3 regions of the Halopseudomonas salegens genome follow, and region 1 is predicted to be linked to each of the others. Evidence: predicted binding sites of a transcription regulator. Region 1 holds the regulator's gene; each other region holds the start of a gene.
The links. Region 1 encodes sigma-54, which starts transcription at its own class of promoters, with help from an activator protein. Its sites were predicted from a motif close to ANTGGCATNNANNTTGCTNT; they were not measured.
Positions count from the first base shown of each region.

Region 2: BLU07_RS07235 (circularly permuted type 2 ATP-grasp protein) is a predicted target of sigma-54. The motif match lies at 4,876-4,895, and genes of this name have one in related genera.
Region 3: BLU07_RS08475 (TorF family putative porin) is a predicted target of sigma-54. The motif match lies at 4,822-4,841, and genes of this name have one in related genera.

Region 1 is NZ_LT629787.1:590,292-598,110, forward strand. It holds gene pmbA (metalloprotease PmbA) at 1-30, shown strand, start outside; gene BLU07_RS02590 (DUF4124 domain-containing protein) at 76-549, shown strand; gene BLU07_RS02595 (HPr family phosphocarrier protein) at 579-851, opposite strand; gene rapZ (RNase adapter RapZ) at 858-1,712, opposite strand; gene ptsN (PTS IIA-like nitrogen regulatory protein PtsN) at 1,718-2,176, opposite strand; gene hpf (ribosome hibernation-promoting factor, HPF/YfiA family) at 2,195-2,503, opposite strand; gene BLU07_RS02615 (RNA polymerase factor sigma-54) at 2,577-4,091, opposite strand; gene lptB (LPS export ABC transporter ATP-binding protein) at 4,223-4,948, opposite strand; gene lptA (lipopolysaccharide transport periplasmic protein LptA) at 4,951-5,463, opposite strand; gene lptC (LPS export ABC transporter periplasmic protein LptC) at 5,450-6,025, opposite strand; gene BLU07_RS02635 (KdsC family phosphatase) at 6,028-6,555, opposite strand; gene BLU07_RS02640 (KpsF/GutQ family sugar-phosphate isomerase) at 6,552-7,535, opposite strand; gene BLU07_RS02645 (ATP-binding cassette domain-containing protein) at 7,705-7,819, shown strand, end outside.
Region 2 is NZ_LT629787.1:1,619,049-1,626,867, reverse strand. It holds gene ureG (urease accessory protein UreG) at 1-567, shown strand, start outside; gene BLU07_RS07250 (HupE/UreJ family protein) at 570-1,157, shown strand; gene BLU07_RS07245 (zinc-binding metallopeptidase family protein) at 1,232-2,371, opposite strand; gene BLU07_RS07240 (alpha-E domain-containing protein) at 2,368-3,330, opposite strand; gene BLU07_RS07235 (circularly permuted type 2 ATP-grasp protein) at 3,345-4,799, opposite strand; gene BLU07_RS07230 (transglutaminase family protein) at 5,093-7,819, shown strand, end outside.
Region 3 is NZ_LT629787.1:1,878,129-1,885,947, forward strand. It holds gene acnA (aconitate hydratase AcnA) at 1-2,017, opposite strand, end outside; gene BLU07_RS08460 (methyl-accepting chemotaxis protein) at 2,191-3,747, shown strand; gene BLU07_RS08465 (universal stress protein) at 3,792-4,220, opposite strand; gene BLU07_RS08470 (GNAT family N-acetyltransferase) at 4,321-4,725, shown strand; gene BLU07_RS08475 (TorF family putative porin) at 4,900-5,634, shown strand; gene BLU07_RS08480 (YkgJ family cysteine cluster protein) at 5,737-5,994, opposite strand; gene BLU07_RS08485 (NAD(P)-dependent oxidoreductase) at 5,994-6,866, opposite strand; gene BLU07_RS08490 (hypothetical protein) at 6,939-7,819, opposite strand, start outside.

The DNA of each region.
Region 1 (7,819 bases):
GTCGATGGCATGACCGTTGGTGGAGCCTGACAAACGCGGTTTTGCACGGAAGCAACGACAGGCAGGAGGCCTGACATGAAAAACGCTACACTGGGCGTCACCCTGACCTTGATTGTGGTTGCACAAGTGCAGGCTCAGCCTGTGTACCAGTGCACCGGGCCAAACGGCGAAAAGGTATTCAGTCAAATTGCCTGTCCGGACGGCTCGGCGGGTACCGAAGTCACTGTCCACAACCCTCCCCCCAGCGGTGATGGTGAACTGATACCCTGGGGGACGCCACAGGTTCAATCGAAGCCTGATACTGAGCCCCGAGCACGGGTGACCGTGGTTGGCGAGCAAAGAACATGTGACATTGACCTGTCAGCTCAGGAAATCCGGACAGCCATGGTCAAAAAGGAGGTTGTCGTTGGCATGACGACCGCCGAGGTCAAACGGGCGTTGGGTCAGCCGCTTGCCATCAACAGGAGTTCTCGAGGCGATGACCAGTGGGTGTACCCGGGCATTTACCTCTACATAGACAAGGATGGTTGCCTTGTCTCATGGAACTGACTGTATATCGGGCTGGCAAGGGTGAACCCTTACTCACCCTCGCCAAAATAATCGTTGATCAATGCTTGCAGATCATCCAGCGCCTGTTCGGCGTGTTCGCCTTCACAGCAGATGCACACCTCGGTGCCTTTACTGGCGGCGAGCATCATGACCTGCATGATGCTTTTGCCGTCGACCAGGCTGTTGGCACATTTTCCGACCTGCACCTGGCAGTCATGTTGTTGCGCGACGGCAACGAATTTGGCTGCAGCGCGGGCGTGCAGGCCGAGTTTGTTGATAATGGTAAGAGTACGGGTCGGCATGGGGTTTCAATGTAGGTCGCGATGGCGAAGCAGCAGGTTTTTGGTGTGTGAAGCGAGTTCCCTGACCAGACGTTCGGCAATATAGACCGAACGGTGGTGGCCGCCCGTGCAGCCGATGGCGACAGTCATATAGCTGCGTTCACCGGCGGCGTAGCGGGGTAGCCACTTGCGCAGGAACTGGTAGATGTCCTGGTACATATCCTCGACCTCAGGCAGCGCATCCAGATAGGTACGGATTTCCTCGTCACGCCCGGAAAATGGACGTAGTTCCGGTTTCCAATAAGGATTGGGCAGGCAACGAACATCGAATACCAGGTCCGCATCGACCGGTACGCCACGCTTGAAGCCAAAGGATTGCACCTGAATGGAAACGCCCTGGCCCTGATTGGTCAGCAAGCGTTGTTTAAGCTCGTCACGGAGCTGATAAAGCGTCAGGTGGCTGGTGTCTACTTTCAGGCTGGCCAGGTCGATGATGGGTGCCAGCAGTTCCAGCTCCTGAGCGATGGCTTCAGGCAGTGACAGATTTTCATCGGTTAACGGGTGCTTGCGCCGGGTTTCGGAGAATCGCTTGATCAATACTTCGTCTGTGGCGGCAAGAAACAGCACGTCGCATTGAATACCTGAGGCACGCACCTGCCGCAGTAGCTCGGGAAATCGCGCCAGATCACTGGGCAGATTGCGAGCATCAATGCTGACGGCTACCTTGGGCAGCTGTGTATGGTGATTCTTGGCCTGATTCGCCAGTTCCGGCAGCAGGCCAGCGGGCAGGTTGTCGATACAGTAAAAGCCGTTGTCTTCCAGCAGGTGCAGCGCAGTGCTCTTGCCCGAACCGGAACGACCACTGACGACCACCAGACGCATGTCGCCTAGTCTCCGCTGCCGGCGTCAACCATGACCTGATAGAGGTCTTCGGCATTCGCGGCTTTGCGCAGGGCGGCCCGCAGAGTGGGTTGGTCCAGCCGTTCGGCCAGCATCTTGAGAATCTGCAGGTGCTCTTCGGTGGCTTCCTCCGGGACCAGCAAAACAAATATCAGGTCAACCGGTTCACCATCAAGGGCATCGAAGTCGATTTTGCCATCCAGTTGCAGCAGTGCGCCAACCGCTTTACTGCAGCCGGACAGGCGACAGTGGGGGATGGCGATACCATGTCCAAAGCCGGTAGAGCCGAGTTTTTCCCGGGCAATCAGGCTTTCGTAAATGGCGTCAGCATCAAGGCTGGTGTGCTGGGCAACCAGTTTCCCGGTCAGCTCCAGCACGCGTTTTTTGGAAACGCCCTGAACACCGGCAAAGGTACGATCAGGGCTGAGGATTTGTGATATTTGCATGGGGTATGCGTTCAGGCCTTAGCGCGCATGGGCGCCTTGTTGGCGGTCAATGGTCTTTTCCTTGTGCTTGATCAGTTGGCGATCGAGCTTGTCGGTCAAGAGGTCAATAGCAGCGTACATGTCTTCATGGTCAGCGTTGGCAACAACTTCGCCACCGGCAATGTGCAGTTTGGCTTCCGCCTTCTGACGCAGCTTTTCCACTTCCAGGGTAACTTGCACGTTGGTGATCTTGTCGAAATGGCGCTCCAGGCGGGCCATTTTTTCGGTAATGTAGTCGCGCAGGGCGTCAGTAACATCAAGCTGGTGACCGCTGATATTTAGTTGCATAGAGTGCCTCCTGATTGGCGTTTTTGCTGTGGGCAACGCATTGCCCGGTGCTGCACTGCAAATCGGGGCTGGCTTAAACCAGCCGCTTGCGTTCACTCGATGGGGCGATATTGAGCGACTCGCGGTATTTGGCGATGGTGCGCCTGGCCACATGAATTCCCTGTTCTTCCAGTAAACCAGCGATCTTGCTGTCACTCAATGGTTTCTTTGGGTTTTCTGTCGCCACCAGTTTCTTGATCAGGGCACGAATGGCGGTAGACGAGAATTCACCCCCTTCACTGGTGCTGACATGGCTGGAGAAAAAGTACTTCAATTCGAAGATGCCACGGGGCGTATGCATGAATTTCTGCGTGGTTACACGGGAAATGGTTGACTCGTGCATGCCCACGGCTTCGGCAATATCGTGCAGTACCAGCGGCTTCATCGCTTCTTCACCCTGCTCGAGGAAGTCTCGCTGATGCTCGACGATCTGGCTGGCCACTTTCATCAGGGTTTCATTTCGGCTCTGCAGGCTCTTGATGAACCAGCGCGCTTCCTGCAAGTGGTTGCGCAGGTAAGTGTTGTCGCTACTGCTGTCGGCACGGCGAACCATGGCAGCGTATTGGCCGTTGACGCGTACCTTGGGTACTGCCTCCTGATTCAACTCAACCACCCAGCGGTCTTTTTCCCGGCGCACGATGACATCCGGGATCACGTATTCTGCTTCGCCTGAGGCAATTTCGCTGCCGGGGCGGGGATTCAGCGTCTGGATCAGGTTGATGACGTCACGTAGCTGCTCTTCCTTCATCCGCGTGCGGCGCATCAGGGTCGTGAAATCACGGCTACCCAGCAGCTCCAGGTGATCCTTGACCAGGCGCAGGGCCTGCTCCAGCAGGGGAGTGTCGGCTGGCAACTGGCGCAATTGCAGACTCAGGCATTCGCTCAGACTGCGTGCGCCAACACCGACGGGCTCGAATTGCTGGATCCGGTGCAGGACCATTTCCACTTCATCGGCTTCGATGTCCAGCATGGGGTCGAAGGACTCCAGAATGTCTTCCAGACTTTCTTCCAGATATCCGTCAGCACTGATCGCATCAATCAGCGACTCGGCAATCAGGCGGTCGGTATCCGACAGGGGGATCAGGTTGAGCTGCCACTCCAGGTGGCTTTGCAGGGTTTCACCGGTGCCGGTACGCGAGGTGTAATCCCACTCCTCATCATCCTGGTTCGGCAATGAGCTGGCCGAGGTCTGGTAGACATCTTCCCATTGGGTATCTACCGGCAGGTCGGTAGGGATTTCGTCAAACTTGCCTTCCGGTGCGTCAGCATTCGGTTGCCGTGATTCAAACTCAACCGGATCGGGCAAGGTAACGGCCGGAGCCTCTTCACCATTGTCATGATCGCCGCCTTCACTCTGCTCATTTTTACCGGCAGCGGTATAGTCGTCGTCGCCGTCGTCGGCCATTTCCAGCATCGGATTGACTTCCAGCGCTTCCTGGACCTCCTGTTGCAAGTCCAGGCTGGATAGCTGTAGCAGTCGGATGGCTTGCTGCAGCTGCGGCGTCATGGTCAGCTGCTGCCCCATCTTGAGGACGAGTGAGGCTTTCATCGGTGGGTGTTCAACCTTGGCTGCAAAATGTTTCTACCTGTGTCATAGCATGCCTGAAATCAAGGCGCTTTTACATAGCTGCGCCGGCTTGCAGGTTGCTGGAATGAAGCGGAACAGGGCGGATGCGCTGGTCACAGGCGGAAGCTGTGGCCAAGGTATACATCACGCACTACCTGACTGGCGAGCACATCGTCGGCTGAGCCCTCGGCAATGATGACCCCATCGTTGAGGATGTAGGCCTTGTCACAGATATCAAGCGTTTCGCGTACGTTGTGATCGGTTATCAGCACACCGATACCCTTGTCCTTGAGATGCTCAATGATTTGTTTGATGTCGTTGACTGAAATCGGATCGACACCGGCAAAGGGTTCATCCAGCAGGATGAAGCGTGGCTCGGTAGCCAGCGCGCGTGCAATTTCTGCCCGCCGGCGCTCACCACCGGACAGGCTCATGCCCAATGTGTTGGCCAGATGATGTATGTGAAATTCGCGCAGCAGTGATTCCAGTTTGCCTTTGCGACCCTCGCGGTTGAGATCCTTGCGGGTCTCCAGAATCGCCATGATATTCTCCGCGACGGTCAGCTTGCGGAAGATCGAGGCTTCTTGTGGCAAATAGCCGATACCCGCCCGTGCCCGCCCATGCATCGGCAGTGCGGTAATATCCCGACCATCAATAGTGATCTTGCCTTGATCGGCTTTGACCAGGCCGACAACCATGTAGAAACAGGTGGTCTTGCCGGCGCCGTTGGGGCCAAGCAGGCCGACCACGTCTCCGCTGCTGATGCCAATGGATGCATCACGGACGACTTGTCGCCCTTTGTAGGCTTTGGCCAGGTGCTGGGCTTCGAGGGTGGCCATGATCAGTTTTCACCATCGCGATTGCGTGGCTGGATGGTGATCTCGATGCGTTGATCACTGCCGTTGGCGCCGTCCCGTTGACCGGCATCTACCACGCGGCGGTTGATATCGTAGGTGATCAGGTCGCCGCTGAACGTATCCCCTGCCTGATCCAGATGGCTGCGTTCTATCAACACCACGCGCTGGGCGTCGGCATGATATTCAATGGTTTGCGCGCGGGCGTTGATCTCACCGCGCCCGTCTGGCGGGTCCTGTCGCCAGGTTGCTGGGCTACCGGTCGAAACCAGCTTGCTGACCTCGCCATTGCTGTCCATGGACAGCGTCACCTGGCTGCCGGTGAGACGCATACTGCCTTGGGTCACGATAACGTCACCACGATATACAGCACTATTGCGGGCATCATCGAGCGTGGCACTGTCTGCCTGGATATTGATTGGCTGCTGGCTGTCAACTGCCAGCACAATCGGGCTGGCTAGCAAACAGGTAGCCAGTAACAGAGTATTAATCGACCTCATGTCGGCCTCTTACCGTGGACAGCAGCTCTACACGGCTGTCATTGAGAAAAACCTGCATGCCGCGGGCGGTAGTTGCGCTCTCAGCATACTCAATTCTAACGTCCTCAGCGGTTTCCGCATAATCGCGCGCCGGGTGCAGCGTTAGTGCATCGGTCAGCAGGCGGCGTTGCTGGCCGTTGGGGAGGGTCTGCTCGATCACAACGTTGTCGGTCAGTTCGACCTGGTCACCTTCGGCACTGATCAGAGCACTGGCCGCCTGCAATTGCCAGGGGGGTTCTGGCTCTGGCCGGTACAACGTCAGCTCTGGCTGGCTCAGGCGACTCTGGCCAGTCGTCAGTTCATGGGTGGTACGCAGGCTCTGCAAGCGGTAGCTGGGCTGACCATCATCGTCGCGCACCAGTGTCCAGGCCGGGCCGATGATGAAATCGGGTTGCCCGGAGTCGCTGATGACCAGGGTGGGCACAAAGCTGGCCGGGCGGATATTCCAGTAGCCGACGGCCAGTGCCAGGGCAAGAATCAATATGCCGATGACGCCGGTGACGAGGTAGCGGGGCAGGCGCATGGTCACAGGTATGCAGCCTGTGCCGCATTCAGCGTGCCCTGGGCGCGCATGATGAATTCGCAGAACTCGCGGGCGGCGCCGGCACCACCACTGGCGGCGGTTACGCCATGGGCATGCTGACGAACAAAGGCGTCAGCATTGGCTACCGCCAGGCCCAGACCTACCCGGCGCATTACCGGGAGGTCCGGCAGGTCATCGCCGAGGAAAGCAATTTCTTCCAGCTCGACGCGAACACTCTGGCGCAGCTCGTCGAGGGCATTGAGTTTGTCTTCGCGGCCCTGAATCAGATGACGAATACCCAGATTGGCGGCGCGGCGCTCAACCAGCGGTGACTGGCGACCACTGATAATGGCAACTTCGACGCCGCTGTTGATCAGCATTTTGATGCCGTGCCCGTCAAGGGTGTTGAACGATTTGAATTCTGTGCCGTCAGGCATGAAGTACAAGCGGCCATCAGTCAGTACGCCATCAACATCAAAGACAGCCAGGCGGATGGCGGCGGCGCGTTGTTGTAACTGGGCCTGGTTCATACCACCCCCGCGCGCAGCAGATCATGCATGTTCAGTGCTCCTACCGGTTTGCCGTCAGGGTCGACCACAAAGAGCCCGCTGATTTTACCGTCATCCATGATTTTCAGCGCTTCTGCCGCGAGAGCACCCTGGTGGACTGTTTTGCAGCGCCGGGTCATCAGGGTGTCGATACGCACTTGATGAATATCGATTGGCTGGTCCAGGGTACGACGCAGGTCGCCGTCGGTAAAGATTCCGGCCAGGCTGCCGTCGGCGGTCAGAATGCCGGTCAGGCCGAGCCCCTTGCGCGTCATTTCCAGCAAGGCATCGCGCAGGGATGTGTCGGTGCTGACCAGCGGCATCCGCTCGCCGGCATGCATGATGTCGTCGACCAGCAAGAGTAGTCGCCGTCCCAGGCTGCCGCCGGGGTGTGAAAAGGCAAAGTCTTCAGCACTGAACCCCCGGGCTTCCAGCAAACCGATAGCCAATGCATCACCCATCACCAGAGCAGTGGTGGTGCTGGAGGTGGGTGCCAGGTTGAGTGGGCAGGCTTCCTGTTCGACACCCGTGTCGAGATTGGCGATAGCTGCCTTGGCCAGAGTCGATTCCGGGTTGCCGGTCAGACTGATCAAGGGGACGCCCAGACGCTTCAGTAGTGGCAGCAGGGTGACGACTTCGTTGGTATTGCCCGAGTTGGACAAAGCAATAACGACATCCTCTCGGGTAATCATCCCCATATCGCCGTGGCTGGCTTCGCCGGGATGGACAAAAAAAGCCGGTGAGCCGGTGCTGGCCAGGGTCGCCGCGAGTTTGTTGCCGATATGTCCGGATTTGCCCATGCCGGTCACAATAATTCGTCCGTTACAGGCCAGCAACGTCCTGCAGGCCCTTTCAAAGGCGGAGTCCAGACGATTCAGCAGACTGTTTACGGCATCTCTTTCCAGGCCGATGGTGCGCTGGGCAGAGGCAATGTAGTCAAAATCGGGTGTCGGTATCGGCATTACGGTCGCGTTCTGAAGCAATGTGCCGGGCAGTATACCCAGTAATCGGGGTTTTCTCATCCTGCAGTCATGTCTTGCAAGCAGTGCAGCTTGGGCGCAGACGGCCAAGCTGGTATATTAGCGCGTTCGTTACTGCGGTAACGCCAACTCGCACTCAGAGCCGTGTCCGATGACCGATGCAAACGACTACCTTGTAGAGCTGAATGATGTGACCTTCAAAAGGGGTAGTCACAGCATTTTTGATGGCGTCAATATTCGCATTCCTCGCGGCAAGGTCACGGGCA
Region 2 (7,819 bases), 1.0 Mb from region 1:
GAGCGCCTGTATCCACACTATGACCTGGCGGTGATTACCAACGATATCTATACCCGCGAGGATGCGGACTTTCTGCTGCGCCATCAGGCACTGCCAGCTGACCGCATTCTGGGGGTGGAAACCGGTGGTTGCCCGCACACCGCCATTCGTGAAGACGCATCGATGAACCTGGCCGCCATTGCCGAGCTGCAGGAGCGTTTTCCGGCGATTGAGCTGGTGTTTGTTGAAAGTGGTGGCGACAACCTGGCGGCTACCTTCAGCCCGGAACTGTCCGACCTGACCCTGTATGTGATCGACGTGTCCGCCGGCGACAAGATTCCGCGCAAGGGTGGCCCGGGGATTACCCGTTCGGACCTGCTGATTATCAACAAGACCGACCTGGCGCCCTTGGTGGGGGCTGATCTGGATGTGATGGATCGTGATGCAGCAAAGATGCGCGGCGAGCGGCCGTTTGTATTTTCCAACCTGAAAAGCGGCAAAGGTGTCGATGACATCATTGCCTTTATCGTTCGCCAGGGCATGCTCAAACCCTTGCCCGAGAACACCCAACAGGCGCAAGGAGTCTGAACATGCAATTCTATTCACGTCGTTTGCCATTGCTGGTCGGTGCACTGACCATCCCGACCTTGGCCCACGCCCATCCGGGTCACGAAAGCATGGATGGGCTGCTCAGCGGTCTGGGGCATCCACTGTTCGGGTTGGACCATTTGCTGGCCATGCTGGCTGTGGGTCTGTGGGGGGCGCAATTGGGCGGCCGTGCACGCTGGCTGCTGCCGCTGCTCTTTGTTGGCGTCATGCTGGCGGGGGGTGCGCTGGCCATGGTCGGCGTATCGGTGCCGGCTGTGGAGCCAGGTATTATCGCCTCGGTCGTGGTGCTCGGCCTGTTTCTGCTCTGGGCGCGCCAGGTCCCGCTACTGGTCAGTGGTGCGCTGGTTTCGACCTTTGCCCTGTTCCACGGTGTTGCCCACGGCACCGAAATGCCGCTGCAGGCCAGTGCCATGACATACGCGCTGGGCTTTGTCGTGGCGACAGCGGGATTGCATCTGGTCGGCTTGCTGGCGGGTGGCTGGCTGCAGCGCCAGTCCTGGTCCCTGGTTCCACGGGTGATGGGTGCGCTGATCGGCCTGGTCGGGCTGGGGCTGGCGGTAGCGGGGTGAGTTGTTCCTGACTGTCCCGGCAGCGCGGCTGCGCTGCCGGGATACATAGTCCGCTGTACCGCAATACGTCGTTATCAGTAGTGGGCAATCACCCGGTGCACAAAATACATCTTGCGCAAACTGCCGGGTGTCAGCACAAAAGGGTAAATGTCGGCCTGGCCCATGGTGCGGGCCAGCACATTGAGCACGCTGCTGAGCATGACCCAGCGATTGACGAAGGCCAGAAAACGCTCGGCTTCGGCATTGTCTGCAGAGCAGTTCAGGTCTGCATGGGTAAAGGGCGTTAATGCCAGCTCCAGCCGATCAACCTGAATACCGAAGTCCAGCGCTACGTTCAGGGTGTCGGTCATGTGCAGATAGTGCGCCCAGGTTTCTGCCCAGTCTTCCCACGGGTGGGAGGCTGCGTAATGACTGATAAAGTTGCTTTGCCAGTCCAGTGACGGGCCGTATTGGTAATGATTGCTCAGCGCCTGCTGGTAATCCCTGCGTTCGTCGCCAAACAGGTCGCGGTAAGGCTGCAACCAGTCACTGTCCCGTACCAGGCGATCCCAGTAGTAGTGTCCGGATTCATGGCGAAAGTGGCCGAGCAGAGTGCGATAGTGTTCGGCCATATTCTGCCGTACCTGCTCGCGGTAGGCCGGATCAGCTTCAGCGACGTTGATGGTGATTACCCCATTCATGTGACCAGTCATCACCGGTTCATCGCCGGCCTGCTGGCGCATCAACTTGAAGCCCAGGCCGCGTTGGGGGTCCTGCTCGCGATTGAGTACCGGAAGTCCGAGCATGATCAATTGTGCAACCAGGCGCCGTTTGGCTTCTTCGGTTTCGCGCCAGAGCTCGGGACTGCCGGGTTGCTCAAGGTTGGGGATCAGCAGATTGAGAGCGCATGCCTGACAGAGATCGCCGTGTTCCGGATCGCTGACCAGCCAGTTGCACTGCAAGGGCCCATGGAGATTGCTGCAGCGCTTGACCGGTTGCGGTTCGCTGTTCTCGGTCGGGCGGATCAGCCAGTGTTGGTCATCACTTTGCGCGGTCAGGTTGAGTAACAACCCCAGCTGGGGGTGATAGCCCAGTTCGCTGCCGCAAGCGAGGCAGCGAGTGTTATGAAAAAAGATGGCCTGGCCACAGCCGCAGCGCTGAACATGGCCATTGGGGTGGTAGCGGAACAGTTGGCCGGGTTCCTGATTGCGCAGCAGCTGGGTGAAGTAGCTCATGCGGATTGAGCCTGGGTGCTAAGCTCCCCGCGCTCGAACCAGCTGCGACTGACGGCGTCGTGCACGGCGGTAAAGTCGAGCTGGATTTCGTCGACAAAGGCATGCAGCAGATCGGGCTCACCAGCCAGCTTGACTATGTCGGCACCGGCAATGCGCTGACGGCATGCTTCGACTGCTTTCAACGCTTCGGCATGGTTGCCCAGGTTTTTCAGGGCAAAGGAGAAGCGTTCCAGACTGCATGCCACGGCCCGCGGATAGCGCATGTCCTGCAACAGAAAGCGCAGTACATCCGGGCCACGAATACGCAGTCGCACATGTTGGCGATACATCTGATAACCGCTGAGTGATTTCAGCACGCTCATCCATTGCAGGTTTTCAAAGGGTTTCAGGTCTTCGGCGCTGCGCGGCAGCAGATTGGCCGAGCGCACATCGATTATGCGAGTGATCATGTCCGCGCGCTCCAGCTGGCGGCCCAGCATCAGGAAGGTACGTGACTGAGTGTAGCTCAGGGTGCCTTCGATGATGCCGTTGACGGTCTGGCAGCTGCGGATCACGCGACTGAGAAAGGCATCCCGCCGACGCGGAGTGATGCCGCTTTCAACCTGCTCCTTGACGCTGAGATACAGCTGGTTCACTTCTTCCCAGATTTCCCGTGGAATGACGTCGCGGGTGGTGCGCAGGTTTTCCCGCGCAGAAGCCAACGAGCTGAGGATGGACCCGCTGTAGCGGGTATCACCGCACATGAAAGCCAGCACACTGGCTTCATCGCGGCTTTCATAATGCTCGTCAAAGAGCTCGTCATTGCCGGTGATTGCAATGATTTCTTCCCAGCCCAATTTGGTTGAGCGGGGCAGGTCGAGTAACAGGTTGCTGGTCACGCCGAGCAGGCGGGCGGTGTCTTCCGCCCGTTCCAGGTAGCGAGCCAGCCAGTAGATGTTTTCAGCGACACGAGAAAGCATGTTGGGTCCCCTGCTCAAAGCTCGGAAATATCGACAATCCAGGTGTCTTTGCTGCCACCACCCTGGGAAGAATTCACGACCAGCGAGCCCTTGTTCAGGGCGACCCGGGTCAGACCGCCAGTGGTCACCCAGGTGGATTCACCGGAGAGAATGAAAGGGCGCAAGTCGACGTGGCGAGGTTCCATGGTGTTGTCACACAAGGTAGGGGAGGTGGACAGGCTCAGGGTTGGCTGCGCCATATAGTTGCGCGGGTCGGCCTTGATCAGCTCGGCAAATTTTGCCCGTTCCTGTTTGGTGGAATGCGGCCCGATCAGCATGCCGTAGCCCCCGGATTCGTTGGCGGGTTTGACCACCAGCTTGTCCAGGTTGTCGAGTACGTAGTTGCGGTCATCTTCAAACATGCACAGGTAGCTGGGTACATTCGGCAGCAACGGTTCTTCACCCAGATAGTATTTGATGATCTCGGGTACAAAGGCATAAACCACCTTGTCATCGGCGACACCGGCACCGGGTGCGTTGGCCAGCGCGACATTGCCGCCGCGCCAGGCACGCATCAGCCCTTTGACGCCGAGCATGGATTCAGGCTCGAAGACTTCCGGGTCCAGGAACATGTCATCCACCCGGCGATAGATCACATCGACCCGCTGCAGGCCATCGACCAGGCGCATGTAGACACAGTCATCATCGCCGACCACCAGGTCGGATCCTTCCACCAGCTGTACGCCCATCTGCTGCGCCAGGTAGGAATGTTCGTAATAGGCCGAATTGTAGATGCCGGGGGTCAGAATCACGATCACAGGATCGTCCCCGGGGCGGGGCGAGAGTGATGCGAGGGTGTCATAGAGCTGCGAAGTATAGTCATCGACCGGTTGAATCCAGCCGGAGGCAAAGAGATCCGGCAGGACCCGCTTGGTGACGTTGCGGTTTTCCAGCATGTAGGACACGCCGGAGGGCACCCGCAAATTGTCTTCCAGCACATACAGCGTACCGTCGTTGTCGCGTACCAGATCAGAGCCACAGATATGTGCCCATACATTGTGCGCCGTGTTCACCCCGACACACTGCGGGCGAAAGTTGACCGACTGGGCAAGAATTTCAGCCGGGAATACCTTGTCCTTGATGATCTTCTGGTCGTGATAGAGGTCGTCGATGAACAGATTCAGCGCCTGTACCCGCTGCTTCAGACCGGCATCGGTCTTTTCCCATTCGGCGAGCGGGATGATGCGCGGCACGATGTCGAAGGGCCAGGCACGATCGATCATGCTGCCTTCGGTATACACGGTGAAGGTAATCCCCATCAGTTGAATGGCTACCTCGGCGGCAGTCTTGTGCGCATTCAGTTCGCGCGGGTCAAGGCTGGCCAGGTATTCGCACAACATGCGCGCTTCCGGGCGCGGTTGGCCGGGCGCAGCGATGAGTTCGTCGAAAAAGCGCTTGGGGTCATAGTCCTTCCAGTTCACTTTGCTCATGCAGGCTCTCAACTACCTTGGGTGTCTTTATCGGCAGCGCGGCCGATTTTGCTGGTCAGCGCGCGTCGATTGAGATGAAGCAATTGCCGTACCATTAATCCTTAGCCAAGGAATGCGCTTGTGTCTAGCTGTCTTGAGTATGTCACCTTGTCGACACAGTCAAACAATTATTCTTTACTCGCTAATGACGCCGTCAAACTCTGTGGCGTGCTATGTTGAGCGTTGTGGCCCGGCTTGGCACACGCATTGCTGTAACCACCGACTGATCGGTTACTTTTCAGGGATTTCGCATCATGACCATTCGTGTAGCACTCAGGCATCGCACGCATTACCGTTTTGATCGGCCAGTTTCGGTGTCGCCGCACCTGGTGCGTTTGCGCCCGGCGCCACATTGCCGTACCCCGGTCGAGGCTTACAGTCTCAACGTCAGTGGTGGCGAGTATTTCATCAACTGGCAGCAGGATCCCTTCGGCAATCATGTCGCGCGCCTGGTGTTTCCGGAGAAGCTCGACCACTTGCATATCGATGTGGAATTGATTGCCCCCATGACGGTGGTCAATCCCTTCGATTTCTTTGTCGAGGAGTACGCTGAGCAATTTCCTTTCAGCTACCCCGAGGCATTGAAGAAAGAACTCCACCCCTATCTGGAAGTCACTGAATCCGGGCCATTGCTGACAAAATGGCTGAAACAGGTCAAGCGTGAGCCGCAAGCCATTGCCACCTTTCTGGTCGAATTGAATCAACGTCTGGAAAACGATATCAAGTACCTGATCCGGATGGAGCCGGGGGTACAGAGCGCCGAAGAAACCCTTGGTCTGGCCCAGGGCAGCTGCCGCGACTCCGCCTGGTTGCTGGTGCAAATCTTCCGTCATCTGGGCCTTGCAGCCCGTTTTGTGTCGGGCTATCTGGTTCAGTTGACCGCAGATGTCAAAGCTCTGGATGGCCCGTCGGGCACCGAGGTGGATTTTACCGACCTGCATGCCTGGACCGAGGTCTTCATACCCGGTGCGGGCTGGATCGGGCTGGACCCCACTTCCGGTCTGTTCGCCGGGGAAGGGCACCTGCCGCTGGCTGCCACTCCCGAACCGAGCAGCGCTGCGCCCATTACCGGTGCGACCGAACCCTGCGAGGTCGAGTTCGATGTGCACATGTCGGTCGAACGGGTACATGAAGATCCGCGCGTCACCTTGCCTTACAGCCGTGACCAGTGGCAGCAGATTGATCAGCTGGGCGACAAGATTGATGCCCAGCTGGAGGCGCTGGATGTTCGTCTGACCATGGGTGGCGAGCCCACTTTTGTGGCCATTGACGACATGGATGCACCGGAATGGAACATTGATGCGCAGGGCCCCACCAAGCGCAAGCTGTCGGAACAGCTATTGCAGCGTTTGCGGCCACATTATGCGCCGGGATCACTGATTCACTATCAACAGGGCAAGTGGTACCCGGGCGAGCCCTTGCCGCGCTGGGCACTGGCCTGCTACTGGCGCCATGACGGCGAGCCGGTCTGGCATGACGATCAATGGCTGGCCGATATCGAGCGTGATTACGGCTTCAAGGAAGCCGAGGCCCGGCGCTTTGCCGCCGAACTGGTCAAGCGTCTCGGGTTGTCTGATCGCTACCTGATTCCCTGCTACGAAGATGGTTATTACTACCTCTGGCAAGAGCGCAACGAGCCGGTGGATGTTGACCTCAAGGGCGAAGACCTGGGGGATGATGCCAACCGCAATCGTCTGGCCCGGCTGCTTGAGCGTGGGCTCGACCGGGAAGTGGGTCTGGTACTGCCGTTGGCACGCAATGATGACGAAGATGGCTGGCAGACCGGTGAATGGCCCTTGCGTCGTGATCACCTGTATCTGGTGCCCGGCGATTCACCCATGGGCCTGCGCCTGCCGCTTTCGGCCTTGCCGCTGAAACGCCGGGAAGAGCCGCAGCCACGCTCCCTGTTCGATACCCCGCCGGCACTGCCCGATGTACACGGTGAAGTTGCCAGCCGTTACAGCCTGACTCCTGCGCCCGGCCTGAGCGGTCGAGGCTTGCATGTCCTGGCGAAAGGGCAGGAGTGGCAAGAGCAGAAGCCGGATATAACGCCGCCCGAGGTGATTGCCACCGCCCTTTGTGTCGAGCCCCGGGATGGCAAGCTCTTCGTGTTCTTGCCGCCGACCGGCAAACTGGAAGAATTTCTCGAGCTGATTGCGGCAGTGGAGCAAAGCGCCGCTGCGCTGACAATGCCGGTGTGTGTGGAAGGCTATCCGCCGCCGAGTGATCCGCGCCTGGAGAAATTCATGATTACCCCGGACCCGGGCGTCATTGAAGTCAATGTCATGCCGGCCCGAACCTGGCGCGACCTGGAACGCAATACCCGGATTCTCTACGAAGAAGCGCGGCAAACCCGCCTGGGGACTGAAAAATTCATGCTCGATGGCCGACACACCGGCACCGGCGGCGGCAATCACGTCACCCTGGGTGGGCCGACGCCAGCTGATTCACCCTTCTTGCGTCGCCCGGACCTGCTCGCCAGTTTGCTGACCTATTGGCAGCATCACCCAAGCCTGTCCTACGTATTTTCCGGTTTGTTTGTGGGCCCGACCAGTCAGGCGCCGCGGGTTGATGAAGCGCGCAACGAGGCGCTGTATGAACTGGAAATAGCCCTGGCGCAGATGCCCACTGGCGATGTACCCCAGCCCTGGCTGGTGGATCGTCTGTTGCGGCATTTGCTCACCGATATTACCGGCAATACCCACCGCGCCGAATTCTGTATCGACAAGCTGTATTCCCCGGATACCGCCACCGGGCGCCTGGGGCTGCTGGAGTTGCGTGGCTTCGAGATGCCGCCACACGCGGAAATGAGCCTGATGCAGCAATTGCTCATCCGCGCACTGGTAGCCCGCTTCTGGGCCAAGCCCTATCGCCAGCCACTGACTCGCTGGGGCACCGCGCTGCATGATCGCTGGATGCTGCCGCACTTTCTCTGGCGTGATCTGGTCGAGGTGGTCGAGGATCTGCGCAGCCATGGCTTT
Region 3 (7,819 bases), 1.3 Mb from region 1:
CGGGCTTCAGCGGTTGATCAATATGCTCGAAGTACGGCGGGTTTTGCACATAACTGGACTTGTCATCCCAGGCATAGGTGCTGCTGTCCGGTACCTCAATACCCTGCCAGTGCTCATCGCCACTGAAGACGTCGGCATAGCGCTCACGGAACATGCTCTGTTCAACCATGGCCACTGCTTCAGCAATTTCGGCATTGCTGGGCCAGACATCCTGCAGATACACCGGCTTGTTGTCGGCATCCAGCCCGAGCGGCTCCTTGGCCAGATTCATGCGCGTATTGCCGGCCAGGGCATAGGCCACCACCAGGGGCGGCGAGGCCAGCCAGTTGGCCTTGACCTGCTGATGTACACGGCCTTCGAAATTGCGATTGCCGGACAATACCGACGAAACGACCAGGTCATGCTCAGTGATGGCTTTGCCGATGGCTTCCGGCAGGGGGCCGGAGTTGCCGATGCACGTGGTGCAACCGTAACCAACCAGATTGAAACCCAGCTTGTCCAGATAGTCATTCAGACCGGCCTTGGCGAGGTAATCCGTAACCACCTTGGAACCGGGCGCCAGGGATGACTTGACCCAGGGTTTGCGTTGCAACCCTTTCTCCAGGGCTTTTTTCGCCACCAGGCCGGCCGCCATCATCACGCTGGGGTTGGAGGTATTGGTGCAGGACGTAATCGCGGCAATGACCACGGCACCATGCTTGAGCACATGTTCCTCGCCATCGATTTCAACCGTCGTAGCCCCGCTATGCGATCCTACGGCCGTGCCGCCGCCCCCTTCACTTTCCAGCCGCGCTTCAGCCTCGTCATCCGGCGTAACCTGCAAGGCCAGCAAATCATCAAAAGCCCGCGGGACATCACCCAGGGCAACCCGATCCTGCGGCCGTTTCGGGCCTGCCAGGCTGGCTTCCACCTCATTCATATCCAGATGCAGGGTGGCGGTAAACACCGGTTCATGGCCCGACTCGCGCCATAACCCCTGCGTCTTGCAATAGGCCTCGACACGCTCGATAACCGCATCCGGCCGGCCGGTTTGTCGCAGGTAATTGATCGTGACGTCATCTACCGGAAAGAAGCCGCAGGTGGCGCCATATTCCGGTGCCATGTTGGCGATGGTGGCACGGTCCGCCAGTGACAGATCGGCCAGACCATCACCATAGAATTCGACAAACTTGCCGACCACACCCCTGGCCCGCAGCATCTGGGTTACCGTCAGCACCAGGTCGGTAGCCGTCATTCCCTCTTTCATCTTGCCGGTCAGTTTGAAACCTACGACTTCGGGAATCAGCATGGATACCGGTTGGCCAAGCATGGCTGCTTCCGCCTCGATGCCGCCAACCCCCCAGCCAAGCACCCCCAGACCATTGACCATGGTGGTGTGCGAATCCGTGCCGACCAGGGTATCCGGATAGGCCCATTGCTCGCCGTCCCGCTCTTCAGCCCAGACACTTTCGGCCAGATACTCGAGATTGACCTGGTGACAGATACCGGTGCCCGGCGGTACCACCCGGAAGTTGTCAAACGCCTGCTGCCCCCAGCGCAGAAAGGCGTAACGTTCGCCATTGCGTTCCATTTCTATCGCCACATTATCCTTGAAGGCGCTGGCATCGGCGAAGTGATCGACCATTACCGAGTGGTCAATCACCAGATCAACCGGTGACAATGGATTGATCTGCTGCGGGTCTCCACCCGCCTTGGCCACGGCATCCCGCATGGCGGCGAGATCGACGACTGCAGGTACGCCAGTGAAGTCCTGCATCAGTACCCGTGCCGGACGGTACTGGATCTCCCGCGTCGAGCGTTGATCCTTGAGCCAGTCAACCACCGCCTGGCAATCAGCCAGGGTCACGGTTTTGCCGTCCTCATTACGCAGCAAATTTTCCAGCAAGACTTTGAGAGACATCGGCAAACGACTGATATCGCCCAATTTTTCCGCCGCTTTCGGCAATGAATGATAATGGTAACTGGTGTCCCCGACGGCGAGGGTTTGCAGGCTGTCCAGGCTATTCTTGACTGTCATGCTGAGACCTCTTGGCAATGCGCTGGCAGCAAGCCAGCGGCAGAATTGATATACTCCCCAGACTACAGGGTCTGGCGCCCAAGCAACAACACAGGTAAAGAACTCTGACGTGTTGACGATAACAACAGCATAGACCAATAAAACCATTCGCCTCGCCGTATCAGGACGACTCCATGCGCAATAATCAGCCCGTCACCCAGCGGGAACAAAGCTTTACCCAGGATCAGCGATTGATTTCCACGACCGACCTCAAGGGCCTCATTCGCTACGCCAATGAGGCTTTTATTGCGATCAGTGGTTTCACTGCGGATGAGTTGATCGGTGCTCCGCACAATCTGGTCCGCCATCCGGACGTGCCACCGGCCGTTTTCGAGCATATGTGGACGGATCTCCAGGCGGGTCGCAGCTGGATGGGTATCGTCAAGAATCGTTGCAAGAACGGCGACCATTACTGGGTCAACGCCTATGTGACCCCGGTACTGGAAAACGGCAAGGTGACCGGCTACGAATCCGTTCGCGTCAAGCCGACGCAACAACAGGTCCAGCGCGCAGAGCATCTCTACCGACGCCTGAATCGTGGCGGTAAAGCCGTACAGGCCAACTGGCGGGGCTGGCTGGCTGATGTAACGCCCATGCTCGCCGTCGGTGGGGCTACTGCGGCACTCGGCAGCGCCTTGGGCCCTTGGGGTATTGCCACCAGTCTGATTGTCAGCGTGCCGGCCGCCCTGAGTGTGCGTGCCTGGCAGGAAGCACGTTTACAGCGCATTATTGGTCAGGCCACACAAACCATCAGTGATCCCCTGCTGGCGCAAATGTACACCCCTTACCGAGGCTCCCTCGGGCAGCTGGAAATGGCGCTGCTGAGCCAGCAGGCGCGTTTGCAAACCAGCCTGACCCGTTTGCTCGACAGCGCCGGGCAGTTGCGCAGCCAGGCTACCGAAGCCAGTCAGTTAGCGCTGGATAGCTCGCACGGCCTGAACCAGCAACGCCAGGAAACCGAACAGGTAGCCACCGCAGTCAATGAAATGGCTGCCGCCACCCAGGAAGTGTCCGGCAATGTGCAGCGTACTGCCGAGTCAACCCGCCATGCCAGCGCATTGGCCAGTCAGGGCAAAGAAGTGGCCCAGGCCACTCGCCAGGCCATCGAACAATTGGCCAGCGCGGTGAATGCCGCTGCCGAGGTATCCAGCCAGCTGGCCACTGACGCCAGGGAAATCGGGACCGTGGTGGATGTGATCAAGGGGATTGCCGAGCAGACCAACCTGCTGGCTCTCAATGCTGCCATCGAAGCCGCACGTGCCGGTGAGCAAGGCCGGGGCTTTGCCGTGGTTGCCGACGAGGTGCGCGCACTGGCCAGCCGGACCGCCGACTCGACCGAACAGATCCACGGCCTGATTGCCAACCTGCAGCAGGCGGCAGAAAAGGCCGTCAACGCCATGCAACAAGGTCATGCTCAGGCGGACAAGGGGCTGGAGCGTGTGGTGGCCGCAGATGAAGCCCTGGATGGGATCAGTCAGGCCATCGAGCAAATAAACGACATGACCAACCAGATTGCCAGTGCTGCCGAAGAACAAAGCGCGGTGGCCGAGGAGATCAACCGCAATATCACCACGATAGCCGATCTCTCGGAGTCGACCGCAGGCAAGGCACAACGCAGTGCAGACCTGAGTATCGAACTGGCGGATACCGCCGGACATCAGGCCGAGCTGGTTGAGCGCTTCAACCGCTGAAACTGTGACGTCGGGGCCGTATTGCCAGCCGGCCCCGGCTGGGATTACTTGATCAGCAGAACCGGCACCGGCACTTCATGCACAATGCGTGTGGCAACCGAGCCCATGACCAGGTTGCCCAGATTGCTCATGCCGCGGGTACCCATGACCACCGTATTGCAGCCCAACTGCTTGACCGCTTTGACCACTTCACCGATGACTTCGCCAATCACGGCATGGGTCTCGAAATTGATGTTTGCGGCCTCAAGCATGGCTGCAGCGTCGGTATTGATGTCCTGACCGTGCTGCAATGCCCCGTCATGCAATTGCTCCAGCATGCTAGCGGACACATAGTTGCCATACAGCTTGGGCTCGCTCTGCACGTTGATCACATGTACCTTGATGGCCGGATACTCGGCGGAAAAGTCGACCAGATATTGAATCGCCCGCTTGGCGCTGGATGATCCGTCAAAGGGTACCAGTACATTTTGCATAAATTGTCCTTTTCATTTCATGAAACCGCATGACCTGCTTGATTATAACCAGAATCCAGTGTGCCAAAACTGCCCGTTCTGCGGCTGACGCAGGTCAAACATGCGCATAGAAATACTGCCGGCGCTGCAATTACCCCTGGTCAACCGTTTTTACCGGGCCCAGGGCAGCCGCATGCGCGCCCGAGGACAGCACCAGGTCTGGGTGCTGCGTGATCCTGAGATTTGCTGTGCCCTGTGCCTGGAGCCGATTGCCGAAGGTTTCTGGCTGACCAGCCTGTGCACTGCCGTGGAGCGCCGGCAACAGGGACTGGCCCGACAGTTGCTGGGCGCCAGCCTGAGCAACTGCAAAGGCCCTGTCTGGCTGTTCTGCGCACCGGAACTAGGGTCCTTCTACCAGCGCCACGGCTTTGTGCCGATCCGGAATCTACCGCACCCGTTGCAGCAACGCCTGCAGCGCTACCAACGGCACAAGCGCCTGCTGGCGTTGCAGTGCACCAGCTTATGACCCAAAGCGCCATCATGGTGCACCACAAGACTGCAACCCGTCTGACATAATGCTGCAATAATTAGTCAAGGCATTGTTTTAATTGAAAAAATCAAAATTGGCACAGTTTCTGCTCAGATCATATCGCCAACCAATTCAACACGATTGAATTTTTACACAACGGGGATACACCAAATGATGAAGAAACTTGCCATTGCCATCGCCACCGCCAGCACACTGAGTGCTGCCAGCCTGGCACAAGCCGAAGCATTCGACACAGCTGTCGGTGAACTGGACGTGAGCATGACAGCTACGCTGGCCACTGATTACATCTGGCGCGGTCAGTCGCAAACTGCCGGCGTTGGTGCCGTACAGGGTAGCCTGGATATTGGTCACGAAAGCGGCCTGTATGTTGGTGCCTGGGCGTCCAACATTGACGCTGATGCTTTTGGCGGCTCTAGCGTAGAGATTGACTACTACGTGGGTTACGGTGCCGATATTACCGACAACATCAGCTATGACCTGAGCTGGAACACGTACACCTACCCTGGCGCGGGCGGCAACCTCGACAACGTCGATGAGTGGATTCTGGGCTTCGGCGTCTATGGTGTCGACCTGGCAGTCAAATATGCCTACGACCCCTCCAGCGCCCTGTACTACAGCGCTGGCTACGGCTTTGACCTGCCAGCTGGTTTCGGCCTCGGCTTCCACGTCGGCTACGCTGACACCAAGGATGAACTGAATGCCCCCACCGACACGAGCGAAAACTACACTGACTGGGCGATTACCGTGAGCAAGGAAATCCTGGGTCTGGATACTGCATTGATGTATTCCGATACCAACATCAAGAGCTCAACCTGTGACGCCTGGTACGGCAAGAGCAGCTACTGCAGCTCGAACTTCACACTGTCTGTATCCAAGAGCTTCTGATCGGCAATACCTGCCTGTTGTGACCCTCCGGGCTGCAACAGGCAGGCAGCTTCAACGTGCTGCTTCAGTTTCAACCCGGCATCCACGCGTGCCGGGTTTTTTTTATTCCGGTGTACTGCTCTGCTCAAGCAGGGTAATGATTTGCAGCGCCTGATCACGATGGCTGCCACAGATGGCCGGCTCGGCCTGAAACTCGGCGCACACCCTCGGCCGCAGTGGCGAACCAAACAGCTGGCAGCGCCATTCAGCATCCAGATGCGGACAGGCAACGCCGGCCGGCTTGCCCAAAGGCAAGCCCGGCAGCGGGCTGGAAATCGAGGGAGCGATACAACAGGCGGCACAGCCGCTTCGGCATTGCATCAGTTGCGGGATTGCAGACGGGTAATCAGGCTTGACGTATCCCAACGACCGCCGCCTGCGGCCTGCACATCGGCATAGAACTGGTCAACCAGTGCCGTCACCGGCAATTGACTGCCATTGCGCCGCGCCTCATTCAATACTATGGCCAGATCCTTGCGCATCCAGTCAACAGCAAAGCCAAAATCAAATTCACCGGCCAACATGCTTTTATGGCGGTTATCCAGCTGCCAGGACTGTGCTGCACCCTGGCTGATCACCGCCATTGCAGACTCGCCATCCAGACCGGCCTGCTGCGCAAAATGCAAGGCTTCCGACAATCCCTGTACCAGGCCAGCAATGCAGATCTGATTGACCATTTTGGTCAGCTGGCCACTGCCAACCGGCCCCATAAGCTGTTGCATACGGGCATAGGCAGACAGCACCGGCTCAACCTGACGATAAGTCGCCTCCGAGCCACCGAGCATAATGGTCAGCTGGCCGTTCTCGGCTCCGGCCTGTCCACCGGAGACCGGTGCGTCCAGAAAGCCGACGCCCTGCTCTGCTGCCCGTTCAGCCAGTTCACGCGCAACATCAGCCGAGGCCGTGGTGTGATCGACAATAATGGTGTCCGCAGGAATGCCGGCAAGCACTCCGTCGGGGCCACTGATCACTGCGCGCACATCAGCATCGTTGCCGACACAGACAAAAACCAGCTCTTGCCCGGCCGCAGCTGTCGCCGGTGTCGGGCAACTGCGGCCGGGGAATTGCGCCAACCACTGCTCGGCTTTACCGCCGCTGCGGTTATACACGGTTACCTCATGCCCGGCTTGAGCCAGATGCCCTGCCATCGGGAAGCCCATTACGCCAAGACCGAGAAATGCCACCTTCGCCATCATTCACCTCCGCAAACAAAACAGCCACGCCCTGAGGCGTGGCTGATGATGTTGAGCATGATAGCAAAACTGTCAGTCTTCGTGCGGAATCGGGTCCGGGTTGCGATCCCAGCCGACCAACAGAATAGTCGCCAACACACCGAAGGTCAGACCGATCCAGGGCTCGAAGAAGGCCAGAGCTGCGCCAATCAGTACAACGGTGCCGCGTGAGGTATTGTTCTGCGGAATCGACATGGCCACATAGGCACAGGCAAAGCCGGTCAATACCAGAGTCAGCGACAATGCCACACCCAGCAAGGGTTGCAGCCCGGTCAGCAATGGCAGCAGGAAGAACAGGATCGGCACGCCCATCATGTAATAGGAAGCCAGACCACTGTGCAGGCTGTTCATGCCTTCAACACCCTGCTTCCAACGCTGCACGATAATCACTTGAACCCCCGTCCACATGGCGCCCTGGGTCGGGAAGAAGGGGGCAAAAATCCCCATCAGTGCATTCCGGATGCCCACCGACAAGTGCGTACGCGTCGGGTTGATATCGATATGCTCATCCTGGCGCTTGGTCAGGCCATCCCGGATCACTTCATTACCGGTTACCATGTCGCCGAACAGGATGACGTAGGTAATGATTGCCAACGGCATGCCCTGCAGAAACATGTCCAGACTCGGCCAGCCGATAACGAAAGGCGACATCAGGTTCCAGGCCTCACCGACCGGGGGAATCAGGATACCCCACTGAATATCGTAGCTGACCTCACCTACCATGGGGCCAACCACGCCGGCGATGATAAAACCAGGCAACAGACCCAGTGCGCCGATAATGGCAAAAACCTTGTATCTTTCCTTCAGTTTCTGCATCGGCAGGGAGAAAGCAAAGATCAGGCAAACGGCACACGCGAGGGTAATGGCGATCGGCTGCTGAAACAGGAAGCGCTCGGCATCATCAATGAATACCC